2 regions of the Aquincola sp. J276 genome follow, and region 1 is predicted to be linked to the other one. Evidence: riboswitches for the same ligand, from Rfam matches in the RefSeq annotation. Region 1 holds a riboswitch; the other holds the start of a gene.
The links. Region 1 has a riboswitch for S-adenosylhomocysteine ahead of ahcY (adenosylhomocysteinase). Riboswitches for the same ligand answer to the same signal wherever they lie in the genome.
Positions count from the first base shown of each region.

Region 2: it holds a riboswitch for S-adenosylhomocysteine, as region 1 does, so the genes downstream of both, metH (methionine synthase) here and ahcY (adenosylhomocysteinase) in region 1, are expected to answer to the same signal.

Region 1 is NZ_JAJONC010000001.1:3,227,860-3,242,299, forward strand. Features, by position in the region: gene LRS14_RS14965 (FitA-like ribbon-helix-helix domain-containing protein) at 1-271, opposite strand, end outside; gene ahcY (adenosylhomocysteinase) at 340-1,767, opposite strand; S-adenosyl-L-homocysteine riboswitch at 1,846-1,942, opposite strand; gene LRS14_RS14975 (HAD-IIB family hydrolase) at 2,039-2,848, shown strand; gene LRS14_RS14980 (YbfB/YjiJ family MFS transporter) at 2,845-4,044, shown strand; gene LRS14_RS14985 (transglutaminase family protein) at 4,072-4,983, opposite strand; gene LRS14_RS14990 (DNA glycosylase AlkZ-like family protein) at 5,120-6,217, opposite strand; gene metK (methionine adenosyltransferase) at 6,304-7,485, opposite strand; gene LRS14_RS15000 (lysophospholipid acyltransferase family protein) at 7,679-8,548, shown strand; gene LRS14_RS15005 (lysophospholipid acyltransferase family protein) at 8,545-9,435, shown strand; gene dapF (diaminopimelate epimerase) at 9,443-10,294, shown strand; gene LRS14_RS15015 (DUF484 family protein) at 10,303-10,974, shown strand; gene LRS14_RS15020 (tyrosine recombinase XerC) at 10,971-11,930, shown strand; gene LRS14_RS15025 (hypothetical protein) at 12,019-12,237, shown strand; gene LRS14_RS15030 (class I SAM-dependent rRNA methyltransferase) at 12,260-13,459, shown strand; gene LRS14_RS15035 (Lrp/AsnC family transcriptional regulator) at 13,449-13,910, opposite strand; gene glmS (glutamine--fructose-6-phosphate transaminase (isomerizing)) at 14,065-14,440, shown strand, end outside.
Region 2 is NZ_JAJONC010000001.1:3,009,581-3,025,578, forward strand. Features, by position in the region: gene LRS14_RS13840 (ATP-binding protein) at 1-503, shown strand, start outside; gene LRS14_RS13845 (bifunctional diguanylate cyclase/phosphodiesterase) at 591-2,741, shown strand; gene LRS14_RS13850 (homocysteine S-methyltransferase family protein) at 2,738-3,796, shown strand; gene LRS14_RS13855 (hypothetical protein) at 3,931-4,332, opposite strand; gene LRS14_RS13860 (hypothetical protein) at 4,443-4,943, opposite strand; S-adenosyl-L-homocysteine riboswitch at 5,194-5,278, shown strand; gene metH (methionine synthase) at 5,339-8,080, shown strand; gene LRS14_RS13870 (DUF1800 family protein) at 8,278-10,122, shown strand; gene LRS14_RS13875 (DUF1501 domain-containing protein) at 10,137-11,654, shown strand; gene LRS14_RS13880 (YifB family Mg chelatase-like AAA ATPase) at 11,666-13,192, opposite strand; gene LRS14_RS13885 (P-II family nitrogen regulator) at 13,550-13,888, shown strand; gene amt (ammonium transporter) at 13,916-15,454, shown strand; gene gshA (glutamate--cysteine ligase) at 15,609-15,998, shown strand, end outside.

The sequences.
Region 1 (14,440 bases):
ACCGGCCGCTGGCCACGGGATCAGCGCCGAAACGGCCCCGCGCCCGCTGCGCTGCCTCAGCCACCGACAGCGGCCGCGCGGCGAGGCCGGCCGTCCGCGCGGAAGGCATCCGGGCCGACTGCACCGGCATCGGGGTTGCCTCGTCTCCCACGGCGGCGCCCAGCAGCGCCATCAGCTCGCCTTGCAGCGAGCGATGGTGCTGCGCGGCCCGCTCACGCAGGCGCTGCGCCCAGGCGTCGGGAACGCCCTTGATCGACAGGTTAATGCTCATGGCAGCTCCGGATCCGGAATGGCGCCATTCTGACGCCATTCCGGAACGCCGTGCAGGTCAGGGGCCGATCAGTACCGGTAGGTGTCCGGCTTGTACGGGCCCTGCTTGCTCACGCCGATGTAGGCCGCCTGTTCGTCCGTCAGCTCCGTCAGCATCGCGCCCACCTTCTTCAGGTGCAGCCGCGCCACCTTCTCGTCCAGGTGCTTGGGCAGCACGTAGACCTGGCCCGACTGGTAGGCGTCGGGGCGGGTGAACAGCTCGATCTGCGCGATCGTCTGGTTGGCGAAGGACGAGCTCATCACGAAGCTGGGGTGGCCGGTGCCGCAGCCCAGGTTCACCAGGCGGCCCTTGGCCAGCAGGATGATCCGCTTGCCGTCCGGGAAGATCACGTGGTCGACCTGCGGCTTGATCTCTTCCCACTCGTACTGCTCGAGCGACGCCACGTCGATCTCGTTGTCGAAGTGGCCGATGTTGCAGACGATGGCCTGGTCCTTCATCGCGGCCATGTGCTCATGGCGGATGACGTCCTTGTTGCCCGTGGTCGTCACGAAGATGTCGGCCTTGTCGGCGGCGTATTCCATCGTCACCACCTTGTAGCCCTCCATCGCGGCCTGCAGCGCGTTGATGGGGTCGATCTCGGTCACCCACACCTGGGCGCTCAGCGCGCGCAGGGCCTGGGCCGAGCCCTTGCCCACGTCGCCGTAGCCGGCCACGCAGGCCACCTTGCCGGCGATCATCACGTCGGTCGCGCGCTTGATGCCGTCCACCAGCGATTCACGGCAGCCGTACAGGTTGTCGAACTTGCTCTTGGTGACCGAGTCGTTGACGTTGATGGCGCGGAACAGCAGCGTGCCCTTGGCGCTCATCTCCTTCAGGCGGTGCACGCCGGTGGTCGTCTCTTCAGTCACGCCGATGATCTGCGCGCTCTTGCGGGTGTACCAGCTGCCGTCCTCGGCGATCTTGGCCTTGATGGCGGCGAACAGCTCGCGCTCTTCCTCGCTCGTCGGGTTGGCGATCACCGACAGGTCCTTCTCGGCCTTCTGGCCCAGGTGCATCAGCAGCGTGGCATCGCCGCCGTCGTCCAGGATCATGTTCGGGCCTTCGCCCTCGGTGCCCTTGGCGCCGAACTCGAAGATGCGGTGGGTGTAGTCCCAGTAGTCCTTCAGCGACTCGCCCTTGTACGCGAACACCGGCGTGCCGGTGTCCACCAGCGCGGCAGCGGCATGGTCCTGGGTCGAGAAGATGTTGCACGAGGCCCAGCGCACCTGGGCGCCCAGGGCCTGCAGCGTCTCCACCAGCACGGCGGTCTGGATGGTCATGTGCAGCGAGCCGGTGATGCGCGCGCCCTTCAGCGGCTGGCTCTTCGCGAATTCTTCGCGGATGGCCATCAGGCCGGGCATCTCGGTCTCGGCGATCCGGATTTCCTTGCGGCCCCAGGCAGCAAGCGACGGATCGGCGATGGCGAAGTCTTGGGTGGGCTTGAGAACGGCGTTCATTGGGGGCTCCAGGTCAACGGGCCCGCCGAATCGCGGTCAAGGGAGGCGTGGGAACCGGCTCACCCTGGACACGACACGTGCGGGTGAGCGCTGTTGCAATCCGCGGGCGGCAGGCCTGCCGCGGCGGGGTCCGAGCCTGGGGCACTGGATGTGCCTTGCAACGCTCCTCGGAAGCGGGGATTGTAATCAGCCGCGGAATTCCTGCAGGCGATCGAAGGCCGGTGGGCTTGCACGGAGGCTGGCCGCGGGCAGCCTGTGCAAGACTGCACGGATGCCTGTTGCAAGCAGTTCACTTCCCTGGTCGGCCGCGCCGGCCGACGCGCTGGCCGGTGTGCTGGGCGTGTTCACCGACATCGACGACACCTTGACCGAGGGGGGCGCCATCGACCCGCCCGCGCTGGCCGCGCTGCAGGCGCTGGACGCGGCCGGCATGCCCGTCATCGCCATCACCGGCAGGCCGCTGGGCTGGAGCCGCGAGTTGGCCGCCACCTGGCCGCTGCGCGCGGTGGCCGCCGAGAACGGCGCGGTGGCGCTGATCCGCCAGGACCAGGGCTGGCACACCGTCTACGCGCAGGACGAGGCCACCCGCGCCGCCAACACGCCGCGGCTGCAGGCCGCCGCCGCCCGCGTGTTGCGCGAGGTGCCCGGCGCCACGTTGGCCCGCGACAGCGCCGGCCGCGTGACCGACATCGCCGTGGACCACAGCGAGTTCAGCCACCTGCCGCCCGAGGCCATCGCCGAGGTGGTGCGGGTGATGCACGCCGAAGGCATGCACTGCAGCGTCAGCTCCATCCACATCAATGGCTGGTACGGCGCGCACGACAAGTGGAGCGGTGCGCAGTGGATGCTGCGCACGCTGTTCGGCCGCGCGCTGGCGCCCGAAGCGGACCGCTGGATCTACGTGGGCGACTCCACCAACGACCAGGCCATGTTCGGCCGCTTCGCGCTCAGCGTGGGCGTGGCCAACCTGCTGCGCTTCGCGGCCGAGCTGCACACCTGGCCGGCGTATCTCACGGCTGGCGAGCGCGGCGCCGGCTTCGCCGAGGTGGCGGAGCGGCTGCTGCAGGGCCGGCGCGGGTGAGCACCGCGCGGCCAAGCCCGGCGCCGGCCGCCGATGCGCCGCAGCCGGCGCGGCTGGGCATCGCCATCTCGCTGGCCCTGGCGGCGGCGGTGTCGCTCGGCCTGGCGCGCTTCTCCTACGCGCTGCTGCTGCCGCCGATGCGGGCCGACCTGGGGTGGAGCTACTTCACCGCCGGCGCGATGAACACGGTGAACGCCGCCGGCTACCTGGCCGGCGCGCTGCTGCTGCCGCGCGCGCTGGCGCGCTGGGACGCGCGGCATGTGCTTCTGGCCGGCGGCGCGGGCGCCGCGCTGGCGCTGGCACTGCATGGGTTGGTGGCGGGCGACGGCCTGCTGTTCATGCTGCGCTTCCTGACCGGGCTGGCCAGCGCCGCCACGTTCGTCGCAGGCGGCTTGCTGGCCGCACGGCTGGCGCAGCGCGCCACGCGGCCCGGCCTGGTGCTGGGGCTGTACTACGGCGGCACCGGCCTGGGCATCGTGCTGTCCGCGCTGGTGGTGCCGCCGCTGGCGGGCGGCGCGGCGGCGCATGCGTGGCAGCACGCCTGGCTGGCGCTGGGCGCCCTGGCCGCGCTGTGCACCGCCATCACCGCCGCCACCACCGGCACGCTGGCGGCGCATCCATCGGCGGCGGGTGGGGGGCAGCGGGTGCGCTGGGCCGCATTCGGCTGGCTGCTGGCTGGCTACCTCATGTTCGGGCTGGGCTACATCGGCTACATGACCTTCGTGGTCACGCTGCTGCGCGAGCAGGGGCTGGCGCCGCGGCTGATCGTGGCCTTCTACGTGCTGCTGGGGCTGGGCGTGGTGGCCTCGTCGTGGCTGTGGGCCGGGCTGCTGCAGCGCTGGCGCGGCGGCCAGCCGCTGGCGCTGCTCAATGGGCTGCTGGCGGCGGCCACGCTGCTGCCGGTGGTCAGCGCGCATCCGGTGGCGGTGTTCGCCTCAGGCGCGCTGTTCGGGGCGGTGTTCCTGTCGGTGGTGGCGGCCACCACCGCCTTCGTGCGCCACAACCTGCCGCCGGCGGCCTGGCCGGCGGGCATCAGCGCCTTCACCATCGTATTCGCGGCCGGGCAGATCGTCGGGCCCAGCATCACCGGCTGGGTGGCGGACGGCCCGGGCGGCCTGGCGCGCGGCTTCGTGCTCTCCGCCGCTGCGCTCGCCCTGGGTGCAGGCCTGGCGCTGAAACAGCGCCCGCTCGGCTGACGCAGGATGTTGGAGGGTGCGACGGCGTCAGCCGGCGCCGGGTGCCCGATCCTCTTCGATGAGCGGCGCCATGTTCAGCATCTGAACCGGGCCGAAGATGGTCGAGAACGCCACGTCCTTGGCGTCGCGGCCGGCGGCGATGCGCACCAGGTCCTCCACCGGCGACATGCGCGTCGGGTCGAACATCATCCACTCGCCGCCGAGGTAGGCCTCGAACACCGCGTGGAAGTCGGGCGGCGGCTCCTCGAACTTGGCGTAGCCCACCACCAGCCGCGCCGGGATGTTCAGCGCGCGGCAGAAGGTGACGCCCAGGTGCGCGAAGTCGCGGCACACGCCCGCCCGGCTGCGGAAGACGTCGGCCGCCGTGGTGGTGGCGGTGGAGGAGCCGGGCCTGTAGTCGATGTTGTCGTGGATCCAGTCGGAGATCGCCTGCACGCGCTGGTAGCCCGGCGGATGCTGGCCGAACATCTTGAAGGCCGCATTGCCCAGCAGGTCGCTTTCGCAGTAGCGGGTGGCCATCAGGTGGTGGAGCACGCAGTCGGGCAGCTCGTTCACCGGCACCTCGGGCGCGCTGGTGTTCCATACCCGAGGCGCCACCTGCACCGTGGCCGCATAGTGCACCGTGAAGTTGCCGGCCGGCGCCTGCAGCCGCAGGAAGCGGTGGTGCTCCAGCGGATCGGGGTACACATGGCTGTCGATCATCGGATCCAGCGTCAGCGCCTCGGCCAGCACCTGCTGGTCGCGCCCGTGCTGCGCATGGATCTGGAACAGGAAGCTGGTGGGCTGCTGCAGCTGGTAGCCCAGCGTGCAGTCGATCTTGAACCGGCGCGAGGGCGGCGGCGCGGCACCCGGGCCGGTGGCGCGCTGGCGCCTGGGCTTGGCCGGTTCCGCGACTTCGATGTGGGAGGGCGCGGGTCGTTTCCTGGTGGCGGTGGTCATGATGGTGGAGCGGTGACGCGAAAGAGCGGGAGGGCGCGTCGACGACGGGCCGGCGCGGCAACGCATTGCAACGCCGGGCCGGCTGGCGGCCCATCGGCGCGCAGGTTCCTGCTTTGTAGGAAGCCGCCGCGCGCGATCAGGTCTGCGCCTCGCGTGCCAGAAAGTGGTGCATGCGCTGCAGTTCTTCGTCCAGCGCGGCGGCGAATCCGCTGTCTTTTGGTGCGCTCTCCACATAGCCGAACGAAGGCACCAGCACCCCCTGCCGCACCGACACATTGGCCCAGCCGATCACCCGGTCGCGCCACAGCAGCGGCAGCGCGTAGTAGCCCCATTGGCGCCGCGGCGCCGGGGTGTAGGCCTCGAAGCGGTAGGCCCAGCCCCACAGCAGCTCGAAGCGCAATCGGTCCCAGACGATGGGGTCGAAGGGCGCCAGCAGCCGCACCTGGTCGGCCGGCTCATGGCGGGCGCTTTGCGGTCGCTCGCCGTCGGGCCACAGCCACTTCACGCCGTCGACAGTGGCGCTGGGCAGGCTCGCGCGGGCATGGGCCAGCGCGGCGCGCAGCTCGGCCCCCAGCTGCGGCGCGCCGTAGCCCAGGTGGCTGACGAGCTGCCCGAGCGTGCGCGCCGGCAGCGGTGCGTACTTGTCCAGCACCAGGGCCAGCAGCGCCGCCGCGCGTTCGGCGGGCGAGCGGCCATCGTCGGCATGGGCCGCGACCGCATACACCCGCACGCCGGCATCGCGCCGCGCCACGCGCAGCAGGCCGCGGTAGTGCATGCCGTCCAGCAGGTGGGTGATCTCGTTGGACTGCCCGCCCCAGGCATTGGTGGTGCGGCCATGCTCGAAGGCGGCCTGCACCTCGCGCGGATGGCTGGGGCCGTGCTCGCGGATGAAGGCCAGCACGCTGGCGGCGCGCCGCTGCTGCGTGCCGTCCCACACTCGCCTGGCGGTGCGCGGATGCATCAGCGCCAGGTGCTCGCGCGGCAGGAAGCCGTAGTTCACCAGCGCGTCTTCCTCGATGGGCAGGCGCGGGTAGCGCCGTTCCAGGTCGCCGGCGCGGTAGTCGCGCACGCGGTGGCGCAGCGTCAGGTCCTGCGCGCGGGCAGGCGCGCGGATCGGATCGGCCTGCACGAAGCCCAGCTGCCGGATGGCCGCGGGCAGCGTCGTGGGCGTGAACAGCGTGCGGGCAACGGCGTGGCGCCGCAGGTGGTCGAGGGTGACGGGCTTGGTGGCCATGGGCGACGGGGGGCGCCATGAAAAACGGCACCGGGGTGAGCGGTGCCGTCGATTCTGGCGGGGTCAGGCGCGGCAGCGCCGAAGGGCTATCGACCTGCCGCTGCGCGCAGGGCAGCGGCCTTGTCCGTGCGCTCCCAGGTGAACTCGGGCTCCTCGCGGCCGAAGTGGCCGTAGGCCGCCGTCTTGGTGTAGATCGGCCGCAGCAGGTCCAGCATCTGGATGATGCCCTTGGGCCGCAGGTCGAAGTGCTCCTGCACCAGCGCGGCGATCTGGTCGTCGGGGATGACGCCGGTGCCTTCGGTGTAGACGGTCACGTTCATCGGGCGGGCCACGCCGATGGCGTAGGCCACCTGGATCTGGCACTGGCGCGCCAGGCCGGCGGCCACGATGTTCTTGGCCACGTAGCGCGCGGCATAGGCGGCCGAGCGGTCCACCTTGGTCGGGTCCTTGCCCGAGAAGGCGCCACCGCCGTGCGGGCAGGCGCCGCCGTAGGTGTCGACGATGATCTTGCGGCCGGTCAGGCCGCAGTCGCCCTGCGGGCCGCCGATGACGAAGCGGCCGGTCGGATTGATCAGGTACTTGGTGTCCTGCAGCCACTCCTTGGGCAGCACCGGCTTGATGATCTCCTCGATCACCGCCTCGGTGAACGACGCCTTCATCTTGCTCTGCGTCTCGCTCTGGTCGGGGCTGTGCTGGGTGCTCAGCACGACGGTGTCGATGCTGTGCGGCTTGCCGTCGACGTAGCGCATCGTCACCTGGCTCTTGGCGTCGGGGCGCAGGAAGGGCAGGCGGCCGTCCTTGCGCAGCTGGGCCTGGCGCTCCACCAGCCGGTGGGCGTAATAGATCGGCGCGGGCATCAGCTCGGGCGTCTCGTCGCAGGCGTAGCCGAACATCAGGCCCTGGTCGCCGGCGCCGGTGTTCAGGTGGTCGTCGCTGGCATGGTCCACGCCCTGGGCGATGTCGTTGCTCTGCTTGTCGTAGGCCACCAGCACCGCGCAGCCCTTGTAGTCGATGCCGTACTCGGTGTTGTCGTAGCCGATGCGCTTGATGGTGTCGCGCGCCACCTGGATGTAGTCCACGTGCGCGTTGGTGGTGATCTCGCCCGCCAGCACCACCAGGCCGGTGTTGGTCAGGGTCTCGGCGGCCACGCGGCTGCGCGGGTCCTGGGTGAAGATCGCGTCCAGGATCGCATCGGAAATCTGGTCGGCCACCTTGTCGGGATGGCCCTCGGAGACGGACTCCGAGGTGAAGAGAAAGTCGTTCGCCACTTGCTTAAACTCCGTGAGTTGGTTGGTTCCTGCGCGTTGCCGGCCAGGAAACTCTGGAGAGCGGCGAACGCTTTAGCAGCATTTGTTGAGCCCCGGCCTGAAAGCCTGGAACCCGGCGCCCGGGCTGTTTCGGCCCTGGCGCATCGCCCCGCAAGTTGTTCAGTAACTCGGCGATGCGCCAATTATAGGAACCATGCTTTCTTTCATTCGCTGGATATCGAGGCGGCCCTTGCGCCTTCTCCACGGGGCGGGCTCCTTGCTGGGCTGGCTGGCCTGGGCGGGCTCGTCCTCCTACCGGCGGCGCTGCCGCGAGAACGCCGATCTGGCCGGCCTCACCCGCGCGCAGCAGCGTGCCGCCATCGGCCAGGCCGGCCGGCTGGCGGCCGAGCTGCCCTGGCTGTGGCTGGGCCCGGCTGCGCAGCCCATCGAGCGCTGGTGCCGCTGGCAGGGCGCCGAGCTGATCGACGAGGCGCTGCAGGCCGCCCGCGGCCTGGTGCTGCTGACGCCGCACATGGGCAGCTTCGAGGTGTGCGCCCAGGCCTATGCCGAGCGCTTCGGCGCGCGCCGGCCGATGACTGCGCTGTACCGCCCGGCCCGCCAGCCCTGGCTGCGCGAGCTGGAGGAAACCGCGCGCGCCCGCCCCGGCCTGGCCACCGCGCCGGCCTCGCTGGCCGGCGTGCGGCAGATGATGCGGGCGCTGCGCAAGGGCGACACCATCGGCCTGCTGCCCGACCAGGTACCGCCCGAAGGCATGGGCGTGTGGGCGCCGTTCTTCGGCAAGCCCGCCTACACCATGACGCTGGCCACCCGGCTGCTGCTGCAGACCGGTGCCACGCTGCTGCTGATGTGGGCCGAGCGCCTGCCCGGCGCGCAGGGCTGGGTGCTGCATGTGAGCGCGCCTGCCGAGCCCATGCCCGCCCAGGCCGCGGACGATGAGGCGCTGCAGCTCGCCTGCGCCGCCTTCGTCAACCGAGAAATGGAACGCCTGATCCGCCAATCCCCGTCGCAGTACCTCTGGGGCTACCACCGCTACCGCACGCCACGCGACTCGCTGCCCACATGAGCCATCTCTCCGCCCGCTTGACGCTGGCCTTGCTGTGGCTGCTGCACCTGCTGCCGCTGGGCCTGCAGGCCTTCATCGGCGCCCAGACCGGCCGCCTGCTGCATGCGCTGGCCGGCTCGCGCCGCCGAATCGCGCGCCGCAACGTGGCGCTGTGCTTTCCCGAGAAGAGCGCGGCCGAGCAGGATGCGCTGGTGCGCGAGCACTTCCGCTGGCTGGGCCGCAGCCTGCTGGAGCGCGGCCTGCTGTGGTGGGCCTCGCCACAGCGGCTGCGCCGGCTCATCCATGTGGAAGGCGACGTGAAGCTGGCCGAGACCGCGGGCCGCCCGGTGATGTGGCTGGTGCCGCACTTCATGGGGCTGGACGTGGCGGGCTCGGCCACCCAGCTGTTCCAGAGCCGGCTGGTGGGCTCCATCTACCAGGCGCAGAGCAACGCGGTGTTCGACGCCGCCATGCGCCGCGGCCGGGTGCGCTTCGGCCAGGGCGACATCTTCTCGCGCAAGGAAGGCCTGCTGCCGCTGATGCGCGCCATCCGCCAGCGCGGCTTCATGTTCTTCAACCTGCCGGACATGGACTTCGGCCGCCGCGAGGCCGCCTTCGTGCCGTTCTTCGGCGTGCCGGCGGCCACGCTGCTGGCGCCTTCCAAGCTGGCGCGGGCGCTGGACATGGTGGTGCAGCCGGTGGTGGCCGAGATGCTGCCCGGCGGCCAGGGCTACCGCGTGCGCTTCCTGCCGCCTTGGACCGACTTCCCGACCGACGACCCGGTGGCCGACGTGGCCCGCATGAACCGCTGGATCGAGCAGGAAGTGCGGCGCAATCCGGCGCAGTACCTGTGGGTGCACAAGCGCTTCAAGACCCGGCCCGAGGGCGAGCCGAAGCTGTACCGATAATCGACCGATGCGACTGAAGTTCACCAAGATGCAGGGCGCGGGCAACGACTTCGTCGTGCTCGACGGCACCGCCGCGCCCGTCGACCTGCAGCCCGAACAGGCGCGCGCGCTCGGCGACCGCCGCTTCGGCGTGGGTGCCGACCAGATCCTGGTGGTGGAGCGCAGCGGCACGCCGGGCATCGATTTCCGCTACCGCATCTTCAACAACACCGGCGACGAGGTGGAGCACTGCGGCAACGGCGCGCGCTGCTTCGTGCGCTACGTGCACGAGCACGGCCTGACCGACCGCCGCAGCGTGCGCGTGGAGACGATGAACCGCGTGATCGAGCTGCATTTGCAGGACGACGGCCGCGTCACGGTCGACATGGGCGAGCCGGTGTTCGACCTGCTGGAAGTGCCCTTCGATTCCACCGGCCTCACGCCGCGCGCCGAAGGCCACGGCCTGCTGTGGCCGGTGGAGGTGCAGGGCCATCCGGTGGAGCTGCACATGGTGTCCATGGGCAACCCGCATGCGGTGCAGCGCGTGGCCAACGTCGACAGCGCGCCGGTGCTCACGCAAGGTCCGCTGATCGAGCACCACCTGCGGTTTCCGCAGCGGGTGAACGCCGGCTTCATGCAGGTGGTGGACCGCGGCCGCATCCGGCTGCGCGTGTACGAGCGCGGCGCCGGCGAGACGCTGGCCTGCGGCACCGGCGCCTGCGCCGCCGTGGTCTCGGGCATCCTGCTGGGCTGGCTCGACGGCCGCGTGGACGTGGAAGCCCGGGGTGGCACCCTCACCATCGAATGGGCCGGCCCCGGCCATCCGGTGCTGATGACCGGCCCGGCCGAGACTGTTTTCGAAGGGGAAATCGAACTGTGAGCAATCCATTGGGCACGTCGGGCATCACCGAGACCGACATCGCCAACTACCTGGCCAACACGCCCGGCTTCTTCGAGCGCAACGCCGAGCTGCTGGCCAGCATCCAGCTCACCAGCCCGCACGGCCAGCGGGCCGTCTCGCTGCAGGAGCGGCAGATGGAAATGCTGCGCGACCGCATCAAGGGCCTGGAACACAAGATCGTCGAGATGATCCGCAACGGCCAGGACAACGTGGCCATTGCCGACCGCCTGCACCGCTGGACGCGCGCGCTGATGGACACCGCCGATCCGGCCGAGCTGCCCGCGGTGCTGGTGTCCCAGCTCAAGCACCAGTTCCTGATTCCGCAGGCCGGCGTGCGCGTGTGGGGCGTGGACGAGCGCTATGCGGACCTCCCCTTCGCGCAGGGCGTGAGCGACGACGCCCGCAGCTTCGCCAACAGCCTGACGCTGCCCTACTGCGGCGTGAATTCCGGCTTCGAGCCGGTGCGCTGGCTGGACGACCCCGGCACGGTGATGTCGATCGCCCTGGTGCCGCTGCGCCGCGGCGACGTGGCCTTCGGCCTGGTGGTGCTGGGCTCGCCCGACCCCACGCGCTACAGCGCCGACATGGGCACCGAGTTCCTCATCCGCATCAGCGAACTGGCCGGCGGCGCGCTGGCGCGCCTGCTGCCCCAAGGATGACCCAGCCCGCGGCGCAGCCCGAGCCGCTGCCCGACGACCTGCGGGCCTGGCTGCAGCACCTGGAAGTGGAGCGGCGCCTGGCGCCGCGCACGCTGGTTCTCTACACCGAGGCGCTGCGCCGGCTGGTGCGCGCCGCGCAGGCCCATCCGATCGAGCTGCTGCAGGTGCAGAGCCACCATGTGCGCCGCTGGGCCGCGCAGCTGCACGGCCAGGGCCTGGCGCCACGCAGCATCGCCATCGTGCTGGCCGCCTGGCGCGGCCTGTACCGCTGGTGGGGCGACAACGGCCGCGTGACGCACAACCCGGTGGTAGGCGTGCGGGCGCCCAAGGCCGGCCGGCCGCTGCCCAAGGCCTTGTCGGTGGACCATGCGGTGGCGCTGGCCGACCACCAGCCCACCGACGCCGACCCCGCGCTGCGCGCGCGGGACCATTGCATCGTGGAGCTGCTGTACGGCTGTGGCCTGCGTGTGGGCGAGCTGGTGGCGCTGGACGTGCGCGGCAGCCCGCAGGCCGCCGGCTGGATCGACGCCGAGCCGGCCGACGAGGCCACTGCCCATGTGCTGGGCAAGGGCAGCAAGCGGCGCAGCGTGCCGGTGGGCGGCGCCGCGCGCACCGCGCTGGCGGCCTGGCTGGCGCTGCGCGGCACGCTGGCCAAGCCCGACGAGCCGGCGCTGCTGGTGAGCCGCCGCGGCACCCGCATCACCGCCAGCCAGGTGCGCTCGCGGTTGAAGGCCATCGCGCTGCAGGCCGGACTGCCGGTGCATGTGCATCCGCACATGCTGCGGCACAGCTTCGCCTCGCACCTGCTGCAGTCCAGCGGCGACCTGCGCGCGGTGCAGGAGCTGCTGGGGCACGCCAGCATCGCCACCACACAGGTTTACACGCGGCTCGATTTCCAGCATCTGGCCCAGGTCTACGATGCCGCCCATCCCCGGGCCCGCAAGCGAAGCGGCTGATCCGCCCAGGGTGGCTCTTTTGGGCGATGCCAACGCACAGCCCCTGCGCCGACACTGCCGGCCTGAAGCAGTGCAGGACAAGCAAGACGTGAACTCCAAGACCGATCCCATCTCCTGTGCCGTTGCCGCGGTGGGTACCCTGGTGCTGGGCATTGCGCTCACCGGGCTGTACCGCGCGGTGGAGGCACCCCAGTCCGCCGCCGCGCCGGTGGCCGCGCCCACCGTCACGGTGAAGAACCAGCAGGCCGCCCCCGCCGCGACGGTGCCGGTAAGCCAGCAGGCCACGCCCGCCACGCCGCGCGGCTGACGGCGGCGGCGACAATCGCCGCATGAAAAAGATCAAGCTGCGCGAAGGCCGCGAGCGCTCGCTGCTGCGGCGCCATCCCTGGGTGTTTGCCGGCAGCGTCGTCAGCGGCAAGGCCGATGCGGGCGAGACGGTGCGCGTGGAGTCCGACGAAGGCAAGTTCCTCGCGTGGGCCGCCTACAGCCCCGAATCCACGATCCGCCTGCGGGCCTGGAGCTTCGACGAGCATGAGCGCATCGACCGCGCCTTCTTCGAGCGCCGCCTGCGCACCGCCATCGCGCTGCGCGACTGCCTGCCCATCGCCAGCGACGGCCGCCGCCTGGTACACGGCGAGGCCGATGGCCTGCCTGGCCTGGTGGTCGACCAGTACGGCAACACGCTGAGCGCGCAGTTCCTGGCCACCGGCGCCGAACGCTGGAAGCCGGTGATCGCCGAGCTGCTGCTGCAGATCACCGGCTGCAGCCGGCTCTACGAGCGCTCCGACGCCAGCGTGCGCGAGCTGGAAGGCCTGCCGCATGCCAGCGGCTGGCTGCGCCGCACGCCCGCCGGCGAGGCCGACGACAACAGCAGCCTGGTGATCCACGAGCACGACTGGCGGCTGCAGCTGGACGTGGCGCTGGGCCACAAGACCGGCTTCTACCTCGACCAGCGCGACAACCGCGCGCGCTTTGCCGAGCTGGTGGCGCACTTCGGCGCGCAGCGGGTACTCAACTGCTATTGCTACACCGGCGGCTTCACCGTCGCTGGCCTGAAAGGCGGCGCCACCCAGGTCACCAGCGTGGATTCGTCCGGCCCGGCGCTGGAGATGGCGCGCGCCAACGTGCGGCTCAACGGCCTGGACGACAGCCAGTGCGCCTTCGTCGATGCCGACGTCAACAAGTACCTGCGCGAGCATAAGGCCGCCGGCCACCGCTTCGACGCCATCGTGCTCGACCCGCCGAAGTTCGCGCCGACGGCCGCCGCCGCCGACCGCGCCGCCCGCGCCTACAAGGACATCAACCGGCTGGCGCTGGAGCTGCTGGAGCCGGGCGGCCTGCTGTTCACCTTCTCGTGCTCGGGCGGCATCAGCGCCGACCTGTTCCACAAGATCGTGGCCGGCGCCGGCATGGACGCGGGCGTCAACGGCATCCTGCTGGACCGCCTGTCGGGCGCGTGCGACCACCCGACCACCATCGAATTCCCCGAGGGCGAATACCTCAAGGGCCTGGTGATCGTCAAAAGCTGATCGTGGTGGAGAACTTGGCGCGCTCCACGCTGAAGTAGCTCTTCACGTTGCGCACGTTGGCGTCCTGGGTGAAGAGGCGCTCCACCAGCTGGTTGTAGGCCGCCATGTCGGCCACGCCGACGATCAGCACGAAGTCGGGGCCCGCGGAGGTGCGGTAGCACTGCTGAACGCCGTCGTCGGCCACCGCCCTTTGCTGGAAGGCCGCCAGGTGCTCCGCGCCCTGGCGGTCCAGCGTCACTTCCACCACCGCAGTGAGCTGCGGCCCCAGCCGCTCGGCCGACAGCAGCGCCACCCGGCGTTCGATGTAGCCCTCGTCCACCAAACGCTTGACGCGGCGCAGGCAGGTGGCGGGCGACACATGCGCTGCTGCGGCCAAGTCCTGGTTGGTACGTGAAGCGTCGGTTTGAAGCAACGCGAGCAGGCGGCGATCAATGTCGTCGAGTGAGGGCATGAGAGATTGTTTCGATTGAAAGCCTGTTTTGCACCAAATCACCATGCTGGCCGTGACGTAATTCTGGTCGTCACTCAAGCGCCAATTTCGCAAGAAAATTTCATGCTGTGACGCCTAGCATTCCGTCCATCGTGATCCCAAGAGGGCTTGAACCATGTGTGGCATCGTCGGCGCCGTCAGCACCCGCAACATCGTCCCCATCCTCGTCGAAGGCCTGCGGCGGCTGGAATACCGCGGCTACGACTCCTGCGGCCTGGCGGTGCACCAGGACGGCCAGCTGCGCCGCGCCCGCAGCACCGCCCGCGTGGCCGAGTTGGAAGCGCAGGTGACGCAGGACGCCATCAGCGGCGGCACCGGCATCGCCCACACCCGCTGGGCCACCCATGGGGCGCCGGCGGTGCACAACGCGCATCCACACATCTCGGGCAACCGCATTGCGCTGGTACATAACGGCATCATCGAAAACCACGACGAGCTGCGCGACGAGCTGACGGCCAAGGGCTTCGAGTTCACCAGCCAGACCGACACCG
Region 2 (15,998 bases), 220 kb from region 1:
CCGAGCAGAACATGGCCCGCATGTTCGAGGAAGCCACCGCCGAGGGCGCGGTGCTGCTGCTGGACGAGGCCGACAGCTTCCTGCGCAGCCGCCAGCGCGCCGAGCGCACCTACGAGGTGACCGAGGTCAACGAGATGCTGCAGTGCATGGAGCGTTTCGCCGAGATCTTCATCTGCACCACCAACCTGTTCGACGAGCTGGACGAAGCCGCGCTGCGCCGCTTCACCTTCAAGATCCGCTTCAACCCGCTGACGCCGGCGCAGCGGCTGCGCATGTTCGCGGCCGAGGCGCTGGGCGGCGAGGAGGCGGCGCTGCAGCCGGAGCACCGGCAGCGGCTGCTGCAGCTGGACCAGCTTACGCCCGGCGACTTCGCCGCGGTGCAGCGCCAGGCCGAGGTGCTGGGCGACGTGTTCGATGCCGACGGCTTCCTGGCCCAGCTGGAAGGCGAGCACCGCGCCAAGCCGCTGGTGCGCCAGCGCCGCGGCATGGGCTTCGTGCGGTAGCGGCCCGATAGCTCAAGCGTCGGCAGCAATGGCCGACAACGGAAGGTCACGGGTGGCGGCTCCACTCGACCAGCCACAGTACCCCGCATGGAAGTTACATCGATGGCCCTGCGCTACGACCCGCTCGTCGTCGCGCTGTCCTACCTGATCGCCACCCTGGCGTCCTTCGTGGCGCTGAACCTGGCCCACCGCGTGCGCGCCGAAGACCGGTTGATGGCGGCCAGCTGGTGGATCGGCGGATCGCTGGCCATGGGCTGCGGCATCTGGTCCATGCACTTCGTGGGCATGCTGGCGGTGCAGATGCCGATCGAGATCGGCTACGAAGTGGGCCGCACGCTGCTGTCCTGGGTTGCCGCGGTGGCTTCGTCGGCCATGGCGCTGGGCATCGCCTCGCGGGCGGAACTGCGCTGGTCCACCCTGGCCGGCGGCGCGCTGGCCATCGGGCTGGGCATCTGCGCCATGCACTACACCGGCATGTCGGCGCTGCAGATGGCGCCGGGCATCCAGTGGCACTGGCCCACGGTGGCCGCTTCCGCCGCGGTGGCGGTGGCTGCCTCGGCCGCGGCGCTGCTCATCTTCTTCTGGCTGCGCCGGCTGAGCGGCTCGGCCGCGCGCGCCGGCCAGACGCTGGCCGCCCTGGTGATGGGCGCGGCCATCTGCGGCATGCACTACACCGGCATGGCCGCCGCGTCCTTCGCCGAGGGCTCGGTATGCCTGAGCGCCAACGGCCTGCGCGGCGACAGCCTGGGCATGCTGGTGTCGGTGGCCGCGGTGACGCTGCTGCTGCTGACGCTGTTCACTTCCTTGCTGGATGCGCGGCTGCAGGGCCGGGCACAGCTGCTGGCGCAATCGCTGCAGGCGGCCAACGACGAGCTGCACCAGCTGGCCTTCCGCGACGCGCTCACCGGCCTGCCCAACCGCCTGCTGTTCGACGACCGCGTGGCGCAGGCTGTGCAGCGCACCGGCCGCGACGGCAGCACGCTGGCGGTGCTGTTCGTCGACCTCGACGGCTTCAAGCCGATCAACGATTCCTTCGGCCATGCCTTCGGCGACCTGGTGCTGCGCGAGATGGCGCAGCGCCTGGCCGCCGAGGCCCGCGCCAGCGACACCGTGGCCCGCGTGGGGGGCGACGAGTTCGTGCTGCTGCTGCAGGGCGTGCGCAACGAGGCCGCGGTGGCCCAGGCGGCGCAGCGCATCATCGACGCGCTGTCGCGGCCGGTGACGGTGCAGGAACGCGAGGTGGCGCTGTCGTGCTCGGTGGGCATCGCGGTGCATGGCAGCGGTGGCGAACGCGGCAAGCTCATGGCCAATGCCGATGCCGCGATGTACGCCGCCAAGCGCGCCGGTGGCCGCGGCTATGCCTTCTTCGAGCCGCACATGGACGCCCATGTGCGCGAGCAGGTGGAGCTGCAGCGCGACCTGCGCCTGGCGCTGGAGCGCGGCGAGCTGGAGCTGCACTACCAGCCCAAGGTGTCGGGCGACGGCAGCGTGATCACCGGTGCCGAGGCGCTGGCACGCTGGCGCCATCCGCGGCGCGGGCTGGTGAGCCCGGCGGTGTTCATCCCGGTGGCCGAGCGCTTCGGCCTCATCGGCGCGCTGGGCGACTGGGTGATCGAGCGCGCCTGCCGCCAGGTGCGCCAGTGGCTGGACGAAGGCCTGCGTGTGCGCGTGGCCATCAACCTGTCGGTCTATCAGCTGCGGCAGGACGACCTGGTGGATCGGGTACAGCGTGCCATCGACGAGCACCGCATCGATGCCACGCTGCTCACCTTCGAGATCACCGAGTCGGTGGCGATGGAAGACGCCGAGAGCACCCTGCGCACCTTCGAGCGCCTGGCCTGCATCGGCGTGCAGATGTCGATCGACGACTTCGGCACGGGTTATTCCAGCCTGTCCTACCTGCGCAGGCTGCAGGCGCGGCAGCTCAAGATCGACCGCGCCTTCGTGCGCGACCTGGAGACCAGCGCCGATGCCCGCGCCATCGTGGAAGCGGTGGTGCGACTGGCCCATGCGCTGGGCCTGAACGTGGTGGCCGAAGGCGTGGAAACCCCGGGCCAGCGCGACGTTCTGCATGCGCTGGGCTGCGACGAGCTGCAGGGCTTCCTGTTCGCCAAGCCGATGCTGCCGCACCTGATGGCGCTGTGGGCCGACGGCGTGGGCCGGCCCGAGTCGCTCACCTTCGGCGATTCCGCCTACGTCGCCGTGGATGAAGCGCCGTCCCTAGAATCGGGCGCATGAACTACACCCGCGCCGCCGAACTGCCCGAGCTGCTGAAGCAACGCATCGTCGTCATCGACGGTGCCATGGGCACGATGATCCAGCGGTACAAGCTGACGGAAGCCGACTTCCGCGGCGAGCGACTGAAGGACCATCCGAAGGACCTGAAGGGCAACAACGACCTGCTGGTGCTGACGCGGCCCGACGTGATCCGCGAGATCCACGACCAGTACCTGGCGGCCGGGGCCGACCTGATCGAGACCAACACCTTCGGCGCCACTTCCATCGCGCAGGAGGACTACGGCCTGCAGGACCTGGCGTACGAGATGAACGTGGCCGCCGCCCGCATCGCTCGCGAAGCCTGCGACGCGGCCAGCACGCCCGACAAGCCGCGCTTCGTGGCCGGCGCGCTGGGCCCCACGCCGCGCACCGCCAGCATCAGCCCCGACGTCAACGACCCGGCGGCGCGCAACGTCACCTTCGAAGCCCTGCGCGCGGCCTACTACGAGCAGGCCCAGGGCCTGCTGGACGGCGGCTGCGACCTGTTCCTGGTCGAGACCATCTTCGACACGCTGAACGCCAAGGCGGCGATCTTCGCGCTGGACGAGCTGATGGAAGCCACCGGCGAGCGGCTGCCGGTGATCATCAGCGGCACCGTCACCGACGCCTCCGGCCGCATCCTGTCGGGCCAGACGGTCACGGCCTTCTGGCACTCGGTGCGGCATGCCAAGCCGCTGGCGGTGGGCCTGAACTGCGCGCTGGGCGCGGCGCTGATGCGCCCCTACATCGAGGAACTGGGCAAGGCGGCGCCGGACACCGCCATCTCCTGCTACCCGAACGCCGGCCTGCCCAATCCGATGAGCGACACCGGCTTCGACGAGACGCCCGACGTCACCGGCGGGTTGATGGAAGAGTTCGCAAGGAGCGGCTTCCTGAACATCGTGGGCGGCTGCTGCGGCACCACGCCCGACCACATCGCCGCCATCGCGCAGCGGGTGTCGGCCTACCGGCCGCGCAGCCGGCGCGATCCGCTGTTCAGCGGCCTGGTGCAAGCCGAGGCGGCCGAAGCCGCCTGATCCGCATCGGCCGGCCGGCCGGGCTCAGGCGCCGGCGGCCGGATTGACGCGCAGCCGCAGGCCGACCACCGGCCCATCGGCCGCCGCGGGCGCGATGCGGCCGGCGTCCACGCCGCGGCCGGTCAGGTGGCGCGTCATCGACTCCACCCGGCGCCGTCCCAGCCCGGCCTCGCCCCCGCGGGAGGCGCCACCGTCAGCACCAGCAGGTCGCGCCGGCGCATGCTTTCCGCCACCCGGTCCAGCACCGCGGCCAGCGCCGGTTTGACGGCCGCCTGGCCGGCATCGAAGGCAAAGGCATCCGGCACGTCCACCCGCAGCGCGCCGCTGCGCTCCTGCGCAATCGCCACCGGCGTGCCGCTGAACCATTGCTGCAGCCATTGCTGCTCGGCCATCAGGGCCGCCGGTGCGGCGGCTCGGCGGTCGGCCTCGCTGCCGGCAGGCGTGCTGCCGGCGCTGCCACCTTGCGGACCGGTGGCGCAGCCGGACGCCAGCAGCGCGGCGGCCACGCAGGCGGCAGCCGCGGTGCGGCGGGACATGGGGCGAGGGGAGTGCGTGAACATCGTGGTCATCGCCCGATTGCAGCGCGGCCCGCGGGCCCGGACGCGCTGCGCCATGTAAGCGGTGTTGCGGGCGGTGAACCGCGCCGTCAGCCGCCGGTGCCGCCGTTGATCACCAGCCGCACCGGCGCGCCGGGCAGGCCATCGGCCTCGGTGATGCGGGTGGGCGAGATGGCGGCGCTGTAGAAGTGCTCGCGCACGCGGGTGCTGCGCTCACGCGCCAGCGAGCCGGGGCCGCCCGATTCGGCCGGCGCCTCGATGCGCATCTGCAGGCTGGGCTGGCGCTCCAGGCTGCTGCGCACGCGGGTGAGCACCGCGGCCAGCGGCGGCTTGACGGCCGAGGCGCCCACGTCGAAGCAGAACTCGGCCGGCACTTCCACCAGCAGCGTGCCGTCGCCCTGCGGCGCGATCACCACCGGCGTGCCCTCGAACCACTGCTGCAGCCAGCGCTGTTCGGTCATCAGCGGCCCGTTTTCGGGCGGCAGCAGCGGCACGCCCGGCTGCGTCTGGGTGGTGGTGGAAGGCGGTGCGGCTTCCGATGCCGGCGGGGCCGGCGGCAGCGCGGCCTCGGCCGAAGGCGCCACCGGCATCGGCGTGGCCGCGGGGGCAAGGGCAGGGGCGGCGGGGGCTCGGGCAGCGGCGGCGGCGGCACCGTCATGCGGGGCGTGGGCTGGTCCAGCGGCACCCGGGTGCCGCAGCCTGCCAGCACGGCGGCTGCCAGCAGCGCCATACCGACCGGGGTTGATCGATTCCACCACTGCATCGCGTCATCTCCTGCTGAAGTTCATGTGCTTGGACCATTGTGCAGGCGGGGCAGGCCGGGTCGCTAAAATCGCGCCCCTGTCCGAGGAGCGTTGCGACGGCCACACCGGCTGCCAGGCTCGGACACCGGCCCTTCCGCCGTGTGCAACCACGCTCACCCGGCACGGACGACGTTGCGGGTGGGCCGCAGCCGACTCGCCGTGCCGGATTCCTGGATTCCGCCATGTCCGACGCTAGCCTGCCCCACCGCCCCCAACCCGCCCCGCTGCGCCTGGCCGGCCTCGAGCCCGTGACCATCGGCGCAGGCTCGTTGTTCGTGAACATCGGCGAGCGCACCAACGTCACGGGCTCCAAGGCCTTCGCCCGCATGATCCTCAACGGGCAGTTCGAGGACGCCCTGGCCGTGGCCCGCCAGCAGGTGGAAAACGGCGCCCAGGTGATCGACGTGAACATGGACGAGGCGATGCTCGATTCGCAGGCGGCGATGGTGCGCTTCCTGCACCTGATCGCCAGCGAGCCCGAGATCGCACGGGTGCCGATCATGGTCGATTCGTCCAAGTGGTCGGTGATCGAGGCCGGGCTGCAGTGCATCCAGGGCAAGGGCATCGTCAACAGCATCTCGTTGAAGGAAGGCGAGACGGAGTTCAAGCGGCAGGCCAACCTGGTGCGCCGCTACGGCGCGGCCGCGGTGGTGATGGCCTTCGACGAGAAGGGCCAGGCCGACACCTACCAGCGGAAGATCGAGATCTGCGAGCGCGCCTACCGCATGCTGGTGGACGAGGTGGGCTTCCCGCCCGAGGACATCATCTTCGACCCCAACATCTTCGCCATCGCCACCGGCATCGAGGAACACGACAACTACGCGGTCGACTTCATCAACGCCACCCGCTGGATCAAGCAGAACCTGCCGGGCGCGAAGGTGTCGGGCGGCGTCAGCAACGTGAGCTTCAGCTTCCGCGGCAACGACCCGGTGCGCGAGGCCATCCACACCGTGTTCCTGTACCACGCCATCCAGGCGGGCATGGACATGGGCATCGTCAACGCCGGCATGGTGGGCGTGTACGACGACCTGGAGCCGGTGCTGCGAGAGCGCGTGGAAGACGTGGTGCTGAACCGCCGGCCCGATGCGGGCGAGCGGCTGGTGGAGATCGCCGAATCGGCCAAGGGCGCGGCCAAGGACGACTCCGCCCGCCTGGCCTGGCGCACGCTGCCGGTGGCCGAGCGGCTGTCGCATGCGCTGGTGCACGGCATCACCGAGTTCATCGTCGACGACACCGAGGAGGTGTGGCAGCAGATCCGCGCCGACGGCGGCCGGCCGCTGCACGTGATCGAAGGCCCGCTGATGGCCGGCATGAACGTGGTGGGCGACCTGTTCGGCGCCGGCAAGATGTTCCTGCCGCAGGTGGTCAAGAGCGCGCGGGTGATGAAGCAGGCCGTGGCCCACCTGCTGCCCTACATCGAGGAAGAAAAGCGCCTGCTGGTGGAAGCGGGCGGCGACGCCAAGCCCAAGGGCAAGATCGTCATCGCCACCGTCAAGGGCGACGTGCATGACATCGGCAAGAACATCGTCACCGTGGTGCTCCAGTGCAACAACTACGAGGTGGTGAACATGGGCGTGATGGTGCCTTGCCAGGAGATCCTGGCGAAGGCCCGCGAGGAGGGCGCCGACATCATCGGCCTGTCCGGCCTCATCACGCCCAGCCTGGAGGAGATGCAGTACGTGGCCGCCGAGATGCAGCGCGACGACTTCTTCCGCAGCAAGAAGGTGCCGCTGCTGATCGGCGGCGCCACCACCAGCCGCGTGCACACCGCGGTGAAGATCGCGCCGCACTACGAAGGCCCGGTGGTGTACGTGCCCGATGCCTCGCGCAGCGTGGGCGTGTGCTCGGAGCTGCTGTCGGACGAGCGCGCCGCCAAGTTCATCGACGACATCACCGCCGACTACGCCAAGGTGCGCGAGCAGCACGCCAACAAGAAGGCCACGCCGCTGGTGACGCTGGCCGAGGCGCGCGCCAACAAGACGCCGGTGGACTGGGCCGGCTTCACGCCGGTCAAGCCGCGCTTCATCGGCCGCCGCGTGTTCCGCAACTACGACCTGGCCGAGCTGGCCGCCTGCATCGACTGGACGCCCTTCTTCCAGACCTGGGACCTGGCCGGCCGCTTCCCCGAGATCCTGCGCGACGAGGTGGTGGGCGACTCGGCCACGCGGGTGTTCAGCGACGGCAAGCGCATGCTGCAGCGGCTGATCGAGGGCCGCTGGCTGCAGTGCCATGGCGTGATCGGCCTGTATCCGGCCAACACGGTGAACGACGACGACATCGAGATCTACGCCGACGAATCGCGCACCGAGGTGCTGATGACCTGGCGCGGGCTGCGCATGCAGAGCGTGCGGCCGGTGGTCGACGGCGTGAAGCGGCCCAACCGCTGCCTGGCCGACTACGTGGCGCCCAAGGGCACGAAGCCGGACTACGTCGGCCTGTTCGCGGTGAGCGCGCAGGGCGTGGAGAAGAAGGAGAAGCAGTTCCTCGACGACCACGACGACTACTCGGCCATCATGCTCAAGGCGCTGGCCGACCGCTTTGCCGAGGCCTTCGCCGAGCGGCTGCACCAGCGGGTGCGCACCGACTTCTGGGGCTATGCGGCCGACGAGGCGCTGAGCAACGAGGAGCTGATCGCCGAGAAGTACCGCGGCATCCGCCCCGCGCCGGGCTACCCGGCCTGCCCCGACCACCTGCCCAAGCGCGACATGTTCCGCGTGCTGGACGCGGCCGACGTCGGCATGGAGCTGACCGAGAGCCTGGCGATGAAGCCGGCGGCCAGCGTCAGCGGCTTCTACCTGGCGCATCCGCAGGCCACGTACTTCAACGTCGGCAAGATCGGCGACGACCAGCTGGCCGACTGGCAGGCCCGCAACGCGCTGGACGAGCGCGACGCCCGCCGGGCGCTGGCGCCGCTGCTGGGGTAGCGGCCGGCTACTCCGGCCTTCCGACGCGTTCTGTTGCAACTCCGCCGAAGCCCCGGCGCTTCCGGCGTTCAGCCCGCTTCGGCGCCTTGCCAGCCCTGCCGATAAGCCTCTGAGACACGCAGGCCAGTGCCTGCTCAGGGGCGATGGTGAACGAGGTATCGACGACGGCGCTGCGCCGTCCGTGGTTCCAACGCGGCATGCGGTGGGTGGCAGTGGCGGCAACCGCCGGCTTGGTGGCGGCTTGCGGTGGCGGCGGTGGCGGCTCCGGCGGCGGCGAGACGGCCGTCGGTTCGGGCGCCTCGCCCGCCGTGGGGGCCGACAGCGGCCCGCCCGCCGGCAATGCGCCCGCCACCGGCGGCGGCGTGGCTGCGCCGGCACCGACCGGACCTTCCCTGGAGGCCTCCACCCCGTCTGGCACGCCCACGCGTGCCGATGCGGTGCGCTTCCTGACCCAGGCCACCTTCGGGGCCACGCCGGCCGACATCGAGCGTGTGCTGGCCCTGGGCTACCAGGGTTGGCTGGACGAGCAGTTCGCCCGCCCAGGCGGCTCGCTGCGCAGCAGCTGGGACGCCGCCCACGCCGCCATCCAGGCGGCCGATGCCACCAAGTCGGCCGGCCAGCGCGAGGTGCTGGACGCCTTCTACCGCGAGGCGGTGACCACCGACGCCCAGCTGCGCATGCGCGTGGCCTTCGCGCTGTCGGAGATCTTCGTCGTCTCGTTCCAGAACGACGCCGTCACCAACAACACCCGCGCCGTCGCGGCCTACATGGACATGCTGCGCGGCAACGCCTTCGGCAGCTACCGCCAGGTGCTGGAAGGCGTGGCGCTGCATCCGGCGATGGGGCTGTACCTCTCGCACCTGCGCAACCAGAAGGAGAACGTCGCGGCGGGTCGCGTGCCCGACGAGAACTTCGCGCGCGAGGTGATGCAGCTGTTCTCCATCGGCCTGCACCAGCTCAACGCCGACGGCAGCCGCAAGCTCGACGGCAACGGCGCGCCGATCGCCACCTACACCCACGACGACATCGCCGGCCTGGCCAAGGTGTTCACCGGTTTCAGCTACGCCGGCCCGGACACCCACAACAACCGCTTCTGGGGCGCGACTGGTTACCAGGACCCCGACCGCCTGTGGAAGCCGATGCAGGGCTATCCGCAGTTCCATTCGGTGAGCGAGAAGCGCTTCCTCGGCGCCGTGGTGCCGGCCCAGGGCACGGCGCAGCCGGCCGCCAGCCTGAAGGCGGCGCTGGACACGCTGGCCGCGCACCCCAATGTCGGCCCCTTCATCGGCCGCCAGCTCATCCAGCGCCTGGTGACCAGCCATCCCAGCCCGGCCTACGTGGGCCGCGTGTCGGCGGCGTTCACCGGCTCGGGCGGCGACCTGAAGGCGACCGTCAAGGCCATCCTGCTGGACAGCGAGGCCCGCGGCAGCGCGGCGCTGGCCGATCCCGCCTTCGGCAAGCTGCGCGAGCCGGTGCTGCGCCTGACGGCCACGCTGCGTGCGCTGGGCGCCACCTCCGATTCGGGCAGCTGGCTCATCAGCAACACCGACGACGCCGCCACCGCGCTGGGCCAGACGCCGCTGCGCTCGCCGTCGGTCTTCAACTTCTTCCGTCCGGGCTATGTGGCGCCGGGCACGCTGTCCGGCGCCGCCGGCATGACCACGCCGGAACTGCAGCTCACCCATGAATCGTCGGTGGCCGGCTACGCCAACTACATGCGCGGTGGCGTGCAGTCGGGCTGGGGCATGCAGGGCCTGGACGGCAAGGCCGCCCGCCGCGACGTGCAGGTGGACCTCAGCGGCGAGGAGGCCGTGGCCGACCGCCCCGATGAACTGGTCGACCGCGTGGCCACCCGCCTGATGGGCGCCGCCGCGCCCGCCGCCCTGCGCGGCGAGCTGCTGACCGCCGTGCAGTCGGTGGCCATCCCCGCCGCCCGCGCCGACGGCAGCAATGCCACCCAGATCGCCAACGCCCGACGCAACCGCGCGCTCATCGCCACCTTCCTGGTGCTGGTGTCCCCCGAATTCCTCGTGCAGAAATGACCATGGACCGCTCCGTGAACGCTTCCCGCCGCGCCTTCCTGCAACGGGCGGCCGCGCTCTCCTCCCTGGGTGCCGCCGCCACGCCGCTGGCGCTCAACCTGGCCGCGATGGGCACTGCCAGCGCGCAGACCGCCGGCGACTACAAGGCGCTGGTGTGCGTCTTCCTCAACGGCGGCAACGACGCCTTCAACATGGTGCTGCCCACCGACGCCGCTTCCTGGCAGGCGTACACCACGGTGCGCAACCAGGCGCCCGACCCGATCAACCTGCGCGCGGCCGGCACCGCGCCGGTGGCCACCGCCGCCATCGGCTCGCCCGACCGGCTGGGCGGCGTGCTGGCGCTCGACCCGGTGAACGCACAAGGCCGCAGCTTCGCGCTGCATCCGCTGATGACCGGCGCGCGCGACCTGTTCGCCGCCGGCCGGCTGGCGGTGCTGCCCAACATCGGCCCGCTGGTGCGCCCGACCACGCGCGCCGACTACAACACCGCCTCGTTCCCGCGGCCGGCCAGCCTGTTCTCGCACAACGACCAGCAGGCCGCATGGCAGACGCTGGGCGCCGAAGGCAGCACCGCGGGCTGGGGCGGCCGCATGGGCGACCTGCTGATGTCCGCCAACAGCGGCGCCACCTTCACCTCCATCTCCGCCGCCGGCAGCGCCGTGTGGCTGGCCGGCCGCAGCGTGCTGCAGTACCAGGTGTCGGCCGGCAGCGGCGCCATGCGCATCGGCGGGCAGGGCGCCACCACGCTGTTCGGCAGCGCGGTGGCGATGAACGGCATGCGCAACGTGATGCGCAACGCCCGCACCAGCGACCTGCTGGCCCGTGACCATGCGGCCATCGTCGGCCGCTCGATCGATGCCGAGCAGCTGGTCTCCGCCGCGCTGCCGGCCGCCAACCAGGCGCCGTACGACGCACCGGGTGCGACCGCCGGCGTGGCGACCTCGCAGCTCTGGTACGACACGGTGAACGGCAGCCGCGCGCTCAACCCGCTGGCGCAGCAGCTGCAGGTGGTGGCCCGCCTGATGGCGGCGCGCGACACGCTGGGCGTGCGCCGCCAGGTGTTCTTCGTCAACCTGGGCGGCTTCGACACCCACGATGCGCAGAACCGTGTCCATGGTGACCTGATGGCGCGGCTGTCGCACGCGCTGGCGTACTTCGACGGCGTGCTCGGCGCGATGGGCCTGCGCGAGAGCGTCACCACCTTCACCGCCAGCGACTTCGGCCGCAGCTTCACCAGCAATGGCGACGGCACCGACCATGGCTGGGGCGCGCACCACTTCGTGCTCGGCGGTGCGGTGCGCGGCCGCGACCTGTACGGCACCTTCCCGCAGCTGGGCCTGCCCGACGGCCGGGGCGGCTTCAACAGCCCCGACCAGATCGCCAACGGCGCCCTGCTGCCCACCACGTCGGTGGAGCAGCTCGGCGGCACCCTGGGCCGCTGGTTCGGCCTGTCGGACGGTCAGCTGATGGACGTGTTCCCCAACCTGGCGAACTTCGACGCCAGCAAGCGCAACCTGGGTTTCATGGCCTGACGGCCACGGGCTCAGCGCCCCACCACCGACGTCCGGTACTGCAGCGCCTCGGCCATCTCCGCCACGCCGATCGCGTCGGCCCCTGCCAGGTCGGCCAGCGTGCGGGCCACGCGCAGGCTGCGGTGCAGGCCGCGGCCGGACCAGCCCAGGCGCTCGGCGGCGCGCTGCAGCAGCGCGGCTGCGGCGGCGTCGGGCTGGCAGTGCAGCGGCACGTCGGCGGCTTCCAGCTCGGCGTTGATGCGTCCCTGCCGGCGCAGCTGCCGCTCGCGCGCCAGCGCGACCCGCGCGGCCACGGCGGCGCTGGGCTCGCCCTCCGGCGCGCGCATCAGCTCGGCCGGCGCCATGGTGGGTACCTCCACCTGCAGGTCGATGCGGTCCAGCAGCGGGCCGGACAGCCGGCCCTGGTAGCGCGCCACCTGGTCGGGCGTGCAGCGGCACTGCCGCAGCTGCCCCGCCGGCGTGCCGAGAAAGCCGCAGGGGCAGGGGTTCATCGCCGCCACCAGTTGGAACCGGGCGGGGTAGGTAGCCTGCCGCGCCGCGCGCGACAGGGTGATACGGCCGGTTTCCAGCGGCTCGCGCAACGCTTCCAGCGCCAGGCGCGGGAACTCCGGCAGTTCATCCAGGAACAGCACGCCCCCGTGCGCCAGCGAAATCTCTCCTGGCCGCGGTGGTGATCCGCCGCCCACCAGGGCCGCCGCACTGGCCGAATGGTGCGGCGCACGCACCGGCCGCACCCGCCAGCGCGCCAGGTCGAAACCCTTGCTGCCCAGGCTGGCGATCGCCGCGCTGGCCAGCGCCTCGTCCTCGTCCATCGGCGGCAGCAGGCCGGGCAGCCGCTGCGCCAGCATCGACTTGCCGGTGCCCGGCGCGCCGATCATCAACAGGCTGTGGCCGCCGGCGGCCGCCACCTCCAGCACCCGTTTGGCCGCCGCCTGCCCACGCACGTCGCGCAGGTCGGGCCCGGGCGACGCGGGGCCCGGCGGGCTGCGTTCGGCGCGTGGCAGCGGCTGGGCCTCGTCACCGGGCTGCAACGCGCCCACGACGTCCATCAGGTGGCGTGCGCCATGCAGCACCACGCCGTCCACCAGCGCCGCCTGCTGCGCGCTCTCCCAGGGCAGCACCAGCGCCCGCTGCGCGCCGGCCCGGCGGGCGGCGAAGGCCAGCGCGATGGCGCCACGCACCGGCCGCAGCTCGCCGGCCAGCGACAGCTCGCCGGCGAACTCGTAGCGCGCCAGCCGGGCAGCGTCGATCTGCTCGTTGGCCGCCAGGATGCCCAGTGCGATCGGCAGGTCGAAACGGCCGGACTCCTTCGGCAGGTCGGCCGGCGCCAGGCTGACCGTGATGCGCTTGTTATGCGGAAAGCCCAGTCCGCTGTGCGCCAGGGCGGCGCGCACCCGCTCGCGCGCCTCCTTCACCTCGGTGTCGGCCAGGCCCACCAGCGTGAGGGCCGGCAGGCCATTGGCCAGGTGCACTTCCACCTGCACGGCGGGGGCGTCGAGCCCGTCGAGCGCACGGCTCGCAACGATGGCCAGCGTCATGCCGGACCTCCTTGGCGGGGTTGCAACAGGTGTCCGAACGGCGACGCGGCCATTCTCCAATGGTCCGCCGGCCCTCAAACGCCAGAACAACTGGCACCGCAACGGTGCACTTTCGGCGCATTCACCCGTCTGGTGCGGCCGGCGCTGGCTGGTGGTGCGGTGTGCCGGCGGGTGCCCTGCGCTGGGGCGCGGGGGGCGAAACGGCTTGTTGGCACAAAAGCTGCAAAAAGTTGCTCAGTCGCTCGGCCGTCACCGGTCGGGGCTCTCTTCATCGCCGGTCTGCGGCGAGTTGTCCTGCTCGACCGGCGTCGTCATCGGCGTTCGGCACACCTTTTGATCCAACGGGAGAAAGCAACCATGAAGATGGTGACCGCCATCGTCAAGCCGTTCAAGCTCGACGAAGTGCGTGAGGCCTTGAGCGGCATTGGCGTTCAGGGCATCACGGTGACGGAAGTCAAGGGCTTCGGCCGCCAGAAGGGCCACACCGAGCTCTATCGGGGTGCCGAGTACGTCGTCGACTTCCTGCCCAAGGTGAAGATCGAGGCGGCGGTGGATGACGCCATCGTCGACCGGGTGATCGAGGCCATCGAGGCCTCGGCGCGCACCGGCAAGATCGGCGACGGGAAGATCTTCGTGTCGCCGCTGGAGCAGGTGGTGCGCATCCGCACCGGCGAGACCGGCAAGGACGCGCTCTGACGACGCCCAACACTAAAAGAAGCACCCATGAAAAAACTGATTGTCTCGTTGGCCCTGGGCTTGTCGCTCCTGGGCATCGGAGGGATGGCCGCGGCGCAGCCTGATGCCGCCTCGGCACCGGCGGCGACGGCACCGGCCGAAGCTGCCTCTGACGCCGCCGCCGCACCGGCCGCGGCCGCTCCGGCTGCCGATGCAGCCTCGGCCCCGGCCGAAGCCGCGGCTGCCGCACCCGTTCCCAACAAGGGCGACGTCTCGTGGATGATGCTGTCCACGCTGCTGGTCATCATGATGGCCGTGCCCGGCCTGGCCCTGTTCTACGGCGGCCTGGTGCGCAGCAAGAACATGCTGTCGGTGCTGATGCAGGTGATGGTCACGTTCGCGATGATCGTCGTGCTGTGGGCCATCTACGGCTACAGCCTCGCCTTCACCGAGGGCAATGCCTTCATCGGCGGCTTCGACCGCCTGATGATGAAGGGCGTGTGGGACAACACCGCCGGCACCTTCGCCAACGCAGCCACCTTCAGCAAGGGCGTGGTCATCCCGGAGATCGTGTTCGCCGCCTTCCAGGCCACGTTCGCCGGCATCACCTGCGCGCTGATCGTCGGTGCCTTCGCCGAGCGCATCAAGTTCTCGGCCGTGCTGCTGTTCACCGCCATCTGGTTCACCTTCAGCTACACGCCCATCGCGCACATGGTGTGGTTCTGGATGGGCCCGGACGCCTACAGCGGCGCCGACGTGGCCGACGCGATGACCGCCAAGGCCGGCCTGATCTGGCAATGGGGCGCGCTGGACTTCGCCGGCGGCACCGTGGTGCACATCAACGCGGCGGTCGCCGGCCTGGTGGGTGCCTACATGGTGGGCAAGCGCATCGGCTACGGGCGTGAATCCATGGCGCCGCACAGCCTGACGCTGACCATGGTCGGTGCCTCGCTGCTGTGGGTGGGCTGGTTCGGCTTCAACGCCGGCTCCGCGCTGGAAGCCAACGGCTTTGCCGCGCTGGCCTTCATCAACACGCTGTTCGCCACCGCCGCCGCCGTGCTGGCCTGGTGCATCGGTGAAGCGCTGATGCGCGGCAAGGCGTCCATGCTGGGTGCCGCCTCGGGCGCCGTGGCGGGCCTGGTGGCCATCACGCCGGCGGCCGGCAACGTCGGCATCGCCGGCGGCCTGATCATCGGCTTCATCGCCGGCTTCGCCTGCCTGTGGGGCGTCAACGGCCTGAAGAAGATGCTGGGCGCGGACGACTCGCTGGACGTGTTCGGCGTGCACGGCGTGGGCGGCATCGTCGGCGCGCTGCTGACCGGCGTGTTCAATTCGCCCAACCTGGGCGGCCCCAGCGCCGTGGCCGACTGGACCACGGTGGCGATGATCGCCCCGGACGCCTACACCATCGCCGGCCAGGTGTGGACGCAGGCCAAGGCGGTGCTGCTGACCATCGTGTGGTCGGGCGTGGTCTCGGTGATCGCCTACAAGATCGTCGACCTGACCATCGGCCTGCGCGTGCCGGAAGAAGACGAGCGCGAAGGCCTGGACATCACCTCGCACGGCGAGACGGCCTACAGCAAGTAAGCCGCTGCGCCAGACAGATCGACAGAGCGATTGGGCCGCCTTCGGGCGGCCCTTTTTTGCCCGTGGCGGAAGGGGCCCCTGGCGTTCCGGCCGGCCGGCCCCACCTGCCGCACTCCTAGAATCGATCATCACTCTGCGCAGACGGGCGATCAGCATGGTTCCGCATCTCATCACCGCCCTCACCGGGCCGATCAACGAACTCGAGCAGCGCATCCTCGAATCGATGCCCGCCATCGAGCGCTGGTTCCGGCTGGAATGGATGGAGCACACGCCGCCGTTCTACACCTCGGTGGACCTGCGCAATGCCGGGTTCAAGCTGGCGCCGGTGGACACCAACCTGTTCCCGGGCGGCTGGCACAACCTGACCCCCGAGATGCTGCCGCTGGCGGTGCAGGCCGCGATGGCGGCCATCGAGAAGATCTGCCCCGAGGCCAAGAACCTGCTGCTGGTGCCCGAGCGGCACACCGGCAGCTTCTACCTGGCCAACGTGCAGCGGCTGAAGAACATCTTCCACCAGGCCGGGCTGAACGTGCGCCTGGGCTCG